Regions from separate parts of the Micromonospora sp. CNZ296 genome, predicted to be linked through region 1. Evidence: predicted binding sites of a transcription regulator. Region 1 holds the regulator's gene; the other holds the start of a gene.
What was found. The regulator HrcA, encoded in region 1, represses chaperone genes, less so after heat shock. The targets are predictions, from matches to a motif close to GGTTNGCACNCTCNNNNNGAGNGTGCNAACC.
Positions count from the first base shown of each region.

Region 2: groES (co-chaperone GroES) is a predicted target of HrcA. The motif match lies at 2,076-2,106, and genes of this name have one in related genera.

Region 1 covers NZ_VISW01000013.1:160,364-163,766, forward strand. Annotated here, with positions in the region: gene FB455_RS22030 (16S rRNA (uracil(1498)-N(3))-methyltransferase) at 1-448, opposite strand, end outside; gene dnaJ (molecular chaperone DnaJ) at 450-1,595, opposite strand; gene hrcA (heat-inducible transcriptional repressor HrcA) at 1,669-2,691, opposite strand; gene FB455_RS22045 (DUF4870 domain-containing protein) at 2,924-3,403, shown strand, end outside.
Region 2 covers NZ_VISW01000009.1:208,053-211,455, reverse strand. Annotated here, with positions in the region: gene groL (chaperonin GroEL) at 1-1,558, opposite strand, end outside; gene groES (co-chaperone GroES) at 1,629-1,943, opposite strand; gene FB455_RS17095 (THUMP-like domain-containing protein) at 2,198-3,403, shown strand, end outside.

The DNA of each region.
Region 1 (3,403 bases):
CGGCCACCACCGGCAGCCACGGGCGGCGGGCCTGCTTGGCCGCTTCCCGGGCGGTCGCGACCCACTTCTGCCGGGCCCGTCCGCCCCGGTCGCCGCGCCACTGTGCCACCGAGCGGGACGCCGCCCACGGCACGATCTCGTCCACGCCGACCTCGGTCATCGCCTGCACGGCGAGTTCACCCCGGTCGCCCTTGGCGATGCCCTGCACCACGACGAGCCGGGGTACCGGCGCGTCCGCGTACCCCCGGCTGGTGACCCGCAGGTCGAGCGTGCCGCGGCCGACGGCGGTGACCACCGCGGCGGCGGTGCCGCCCCGGCCGTCGGCGAGCACCAGTTCCTCGCCGGCGCGCAGCCGCTGCACGGTGGCCGCGTGGTGGCCCTCCGGGCCGTCCAGCGTCAGCGTGTCACCGGTGGGCAGCGCCTCGACCAGGAACAGCGGGGCGGACACCTCAGGCGTGCCCGTTGAAGGCGTCGCGCATCCGGGAGAAGAAGCCGCCCTGCTTGGTCAGCTCGGCGACCTCCTCGCCGCGGGTCTTGGCGAAGTCGCGCAGCATCCGCTCCTGGTCGGCGTCGAGCTTGGTCGGGGTACGCACGTCCAGGTGCACGTAGAGGTCGCCCCGGCCGGTGCCGCGCAGGTGCGGTACGCCCCGGGCGCGCAGCCGCATCGTGCTTCCGGGCTGGGTGCCGGGCTTGACGTCGACCGTCTCCTCGCTGTCCAGCGTCTTGATGGTCAGCCGGGTGCCCAGCGCGGCCGCGGTCATCGGCACGGTGACCCGGCAGTGCAGGTCGTCGCCCTTGCGGGAGTAGACGTCGTGCGGCCGCTCGTGGATCTCGACGTAGAGGTCACCGGCGGTGCCGCCACCCGGCCCGACCTCGCCCTGCTGGGCCAGGCGGATCCGCATGCCGTCCTCGACCCCGGCCGGGATCTTCACGGTGAGTGAGCGGCGGGTGCGCACCCGGCCGTCACCGGCGCAGGTCGGGCAGGGGTGCGGGATGGTGGTGCCGTAGCCCTGGCAGACGGTGCACGGCCGGGCGGAGACCACCTGGCCGAGGAACGTCCGCTGCACCGACTGCACCTCGCCCCGGCCGCCGCACGCCTCGCAGGTGGCCAGGTGGGTGCCGGCGGCGGTGCCGGCGCCGGAGCAGGTGGTGCAGAGCACGGCGGTGTCGACGGTGATCGGCGCCTCGACGCCGAACGCGGTCTCGTTGAGGTCCAGCTCCAGGCGCAGGATCGCGTCCGCACCGGGGCGGGTACGCGGACGCGGCCCCCGGCTGCCGCCCGCGGCGCCGCCGAAGAACGCGTCCATGATGTCCTGGAAGCCGACGAACGGACCGGCGCCGCCCGGGCCGCCGGGACCGCCCATGCCGCCGCCGCCCGGGGCGAGCGGGTCGCCACCCAGGTCGACGATCTGCCGCTTCCGGTCGTCCGAGAGGACCTCGTACGCGGCGTTGATGTCCTTGAACTTCTCCTGGGCCTCCGGGTCCGGATTGACGTCCGGGTGGAACTGCCGCGCCAGCTTGCGGTAGGCGCGCTTGATCTCGTCGTCGGAGGCGTCCCGGCTCACGCCGAGAATGCCGTAGTAGTCCCTGGCCACTGCGTTAGGTGTCCTCATGTTCGTCTCGCGTCGCTCCGGTCGTCGGCCGGAACCGGCCGTCGGCCCTGACTGGTCAGTTCTGGGCCAGCAGTTCGCCCACGTAGCGTGCCACGGCCCTCACCATGGCGATATTGCCGGGGTAGTCCATCCGGGTCGGCCCGAGCACGCCGAGTCCACCGACGATCGTGCTGCCCGGTCCGTAGCCGGTGCTGACCACCGAGGCGGCCCGCAGGTTGTCGAATTCGTTCTCGTCGCCGATGAGCACCCGGGTGGTGCTCGGCTCCGTCTCACCGATCAGCTTGAGCAGCACGACCTCTTCTTCGAGCGCTTCCAGGATGGGCCGCAGCGAGCCCTGGAAGTCGAGCAGGCCGCCCCGGGTGAGGTTGGCCTGTCCGGCCAGCGCGAGGCGCTCCTCGTGCCGTTCCACGAGCGTCTCCAGCAGCACGGTGGAGAGCGTGGTCATGGCCGGGCGCAGATGCGGCGCGGACTCCTCGACGAGCGCCTGCACCAGCGGCGGCGTCTCGGCGAGCTGGCTGCCGACGAGCTTCTCGTTCACCAGCCGGCGCAGGTCGGTCACGTCGTCGGCGGGCACCGGGGCGGGCAGCTCGACCAGCCGCTGCTCGACCCGGCCGGTGTCGGCGATCATGACGACCATGAGCCGGGTGGTGGAGATCGGCACCAGCTCCAGGTGGCGCACCTTGGAGCGGGCCAGGCTCGGGTACTGCACCACTGCCACCTGCCGGGTGAGCTGGGCGAGCAGCCGGACCGTGCGGTGCACCACGTCGTCCAGGTCGACGGCGCCGACCAGGAAGCGCTCGATCGCCCGGCGCTCGGCCGGGCTGAGCGGCTTGACCCGGGACAGCCGGTCGACGAAGAGGCGGTAGCCGCGGTCGGTGGGCACCCGGCCGGCACTGGTGTGCGGCTGCCGGATGTAGCCCTCCTCCTCCAGCACCGCCATGTCGTTGCGCACGGTGGCCGGCGAGACGCCGAGCTGGTGCCGCTCGACCAGGGCCTTGCTGCCGACCGGTTCCTGCGTGGCGACGTAGTCCTCGACGATCGCGCGCAGCACGGCGAGTTTGCGGTCGTCGAGACCCATTCCCCACCTCCTGACGCACCTCGGCCGGGCCGGCACGCGGCATCCGCCGGGCGGCTGGCACTCGACTGTAGCGAGTGCCAGTCTACGTCGGCACCCCCGCCGGCGCGATGATCGCCCGACGGACCTGCGGTGCGGCCCACCACACAGCGCCGCCCACCAGGGCCGAACAGCCGGTCATCGTCGGTCTGTGTCGCTCTGGTGCGAGTTGACCGGTGCCCCTACCGTGGCGACCATGACAGAACCTCCTCGCCCTCCAGGGGCAGGGGACTCCGGCCCCCAGCCCGACCCGTCGGCGCCCTACGGCTCGTCGCCGGGCAGCGAACCGCCCACCGCTCCACTGTCCGGGGCGCCGGGCGCCGGCGGGTATCCCCCGCCCGGTGACTATCCGCCTCCGGGCGGCTACCCGCCCCCCGGTGGTTACCCTCCGCCGGGCGGCACGCCCGGCTACGGCGCCGGCTACCCCGCCGGTGGCGGGTACGGCCCCGCCGCGTACGCCAACAACGACGAGAAGACGTGGGCCCTGGTGGCGCACTTCGGTGGCGCCGCGGGTGTCATCGTCGGCGGCGGTCTGCTCGGCTGGGTCGCCCCGCTGATCGCGATGATGACCCGCGGTCAGCAGTCGCCGACGGTCCGCGCCCACGCGGTCGCGGCGCTGAACTTCCAGATCACCTGGACCATCGCCAGCGTGCTCGCCTGGGTGATCACGGTCATC
Region 2 (3,403 bases), on a different contig from region 1:
CCACGAGGCTCTCGGTGGTGAGCAGCAGGCCGGCGATCGAGGCGGCGTTGCTGACCGCGTTGCGGGTCACCTTCACCGGGTCGATGATGCCGGACTTGGCCAGGTCGACGTACTCGCCGGTGGCGGCGTCGAGGCCGTGACCCCAGTCCTGGGCGACGACCTTCTGCACCACCACGTAGCCGTCGTGGCCGGCGTTCTGGGCGATCCAGCGCAGCGGCTCGACGAGCGCCTTGCGCACGATCGAGACGCCGACCTTCTCGTCACCGGTGAAGCCCAGGTCGTCGTCGAGCGCCGGCAGGATCTGGGCCAGGGCGGCACCGCCACCCGGGACCGTGCCCTCCTCGACCGCGGCCTTGGTCGCGGCGATGGCGTCCTCGATGCGGTGCTTGCGCTCCTTCATCTCGACCTCGGTGGCCGCGCCGACCTTGATCACGGCGATGCCGCCGGAGAGCTTCGCCAGCCGCTCGGCCAGCTTCTCCCGGTCCCACTCGGAGTCGGAGGCCTCGATCTCCTTGCGGATCTGCGCGACCCGGTCGGCGACCTCGGAGGCCTGCCCGCCACCGTCGACGACTGTGGTGTTCTCCTTGTCGACCACGACGCGACGGGCGGTGCCGAGCACCTCCAGGCCGACCTGGTCGAGCTTGTAGCCCAGCTCCGGGGCGACCAGCTCGGCGCCGGTCAGGATCGCCATGTCCTGGAGCATCGCCTTGCGGCGGTCGCCGAAGCCGGGGGCCTTGACGGCGCAGACCTTGACGGTCTTGCGCAGCGCGTTGACCACGAGCGTGGACAGGGCCTGGCCCTCGACGTCCTCAGCGACGATGAGCAGCGGCTTGTTGTTCTGGAGAACCTTCTCCAGCAGCGGCAGCAGCTCCTCGATCGCCGAGATCTTCTGGGTGGTGATCAGGATGTACGGGTCCTCCAGGACCGCCTCCTGCGCCTCCAGGTCGGTGACGAAGTTCGGCGAGATGAAGCCCTTGTCGAACTGGAGACCCTCGGTCACCTCCAGCTCGGTGGTGAGCGCGGAGCCCTCCTCGACGGTGATGACGCCGTCGCGGCCGACCTTCTCCATCGCCTCGGCGATCAGGTCGCCGATGGCGGCGTCCTGCGCGGAGACGGTCGCGACGTGCGCGATCGACTCCTTGCCGGCGACCTCGACGGCCTTGCCGAGCAGCGCCTCGGAGACCTTGGCGGCCGCCGCGTCGATGCCCCGCTTCAGGCCGGTCGGGTTGGTGCCGGCGGCCACGTTGCGCAGGCCCTCGCGGACCATGGCCTGGGCCAGCACGGTGGCGGTGGTGGTCCCGTCGCCGGCGACGTCGTTGGTCTTGGTCGCCACCTCCTTGACCAGCTGCGCGCCGAGGTTCTCGTACGGGTTGGTGAGCTCGATCTCCTTGGCGATGGTCACGCCGTCGTTGGTGATCGTGGGCGCACCGAACTTCTTGTCCAGGACGACGTTGCGCCCGCGCGGGCCGAGGGTGACCTTCACCGCGTCCGCGAGGGCGTTGACACCGTGCTCGAGCAGGTGCCGGGCGTCGTCCGAGAAGCTGAGGATCTTCGCCATCAGTATCCCTTCGAAGCGACGTCGCCCCGGCCCGGCGAGCCGGACCGGGGCAACGACACTGATCGGTTGCTTACTTCTCGATGACCGCGAGGACGTCGCGGGCGGAGAGCACCAGGTACTCCTCGCCGGCGTACTTGACCTCGGTGCCGCCGTACTTCGAGTAGAGGACGGTGTCGCCGACCTTCACGTCGATCGGCACGCGGTTGCCCTTGTCGTCGATCCGGCCCGGGCCGACAGCGAGGACGGTGCCCTCCTGCGGCTTCTCCTTGGCGGTGTCGGGGATCACGATGCCCGAGGCGGTGGTGGTCTCGGCCTCGTTCGCCTGGACCACGATGCGGTCCTCGAGCGGCTTGATCGCAACCTTGGTCGCGGTAGTCACGGGCATACCCTCCCGGGTACTTGGTGTCGTTGCCGGCCGGCATGCCGACCAGCGTCAATCTGCCACATGCCACCGGGCGGGGCCGTCGTCGCGGGTGCCGGTCCGCCTGGCGCTCAACCCCCGGGCACGAGGCTCGGGCGTTGGCACCCTCAGGGTGAGAGTGCTAATCGCAGGTTATTCCTCGGCTAGCACTCCGTCAAGGAGAGTGCCAACGCGTCGCCCTCCGTGTCGCGCCGGAACCGGGCCGGGAGAATGAGCGCGTGGATCTCGACCAGCTCGCCGCGCTGCGTACCCCCGAGGGGTCGGCCGCGCTCGCCGCGGCCGAACGGGTGGCCGGCGGCGACCCGCTGGCGGCGGCGGCCGCGCTGCGTTCGGCCGGGATTCCCGGCGGGCTCGCGGCGGCGGCACTCACCCAGGCGGAGCTGCGCCGCCGGGCGGCCGGCAAGTTCGGTGCGGCGGCGGCCGGGATGTTCCTCACCCGGGCCGGGCTGGAGCAGGCCACCCGCCGCGCGGTCGCCGACCGGCGCGCCGCGCGGCTGCGGGCCGCGGGTGTGACCACGCTGGCCGACCTGGGGTGCGGGCTGGGGGCCGACGCGCTCGCCGCGGCCCGCGCCGGCATCCGGGTGTACGCGGTGGAGGCCGACCCGGTGACCGCCGCGATGGCCGCCGCGAACGCCGAGGCGGCCGGGCTGGCCGACCTGGTGACCGTCGAGCGCGGTGACGCCACGGCGTTCGACGCGACAGGGGTCGACGCCGTGTTCTGCGATCCGGCGCGGCGGCGGGCCGGCACCGGGCAGCGTGTGTTCGACCCGAACGCCTACTCGCCGCCGTGGGAATTCGTCACCGGCCTGGCCGCACGCGTGCCGCGCACAGTGGTGAAGGTGGCGCCCGGGCTGGACCACGCGCTGATCCCGGCCGGCGCCGAGGCGGAGTGGGTGAGCGTGGACGGCGACCTGGTCGAGGCCGCGCTCTGGTGCGGCGAGCTGGCCGAGGTCCCGCGCCGCGCCACCCTGCTGCGCGAGAAGGAAGGGCCCCTTCTTAACGCCTCCGGTAGTAAAAGGGGCCCTTCCTATCACCTCACCGGGACCGGTGCGCAGGAGGCGCCGGTGGGACCGGTGCGGCGGTTCCTCTACGACCCGGATCCGGCCGTGGTGCGCGCGCACCTGGTCGCCGAGCTGGCCGCCGACCTCGACGCCACGCTCGCCGACCCGTCGATCGCCTACCTGTACGCCGACGAGGCCCGGCCCACGCCGTTCGCCCGCTGCCTGGAGATCACCGACGTGCTGCCGTTCTCGCTGAAGCGGCTGCGCGCCCTGCTGCGGGAGCGGCGCGTCGGCCGGGTCGAGATCCGCAAGCGCGGCTCGGCGCTGGAGCCGGAGAAGCTGCGCCGCGACCTGCGGCTGTCCGGTGACGAGGCGGCCGGTCTGGCGCTGACCCGGGTGGCCGGCGACCCCACTGTGCTCGTC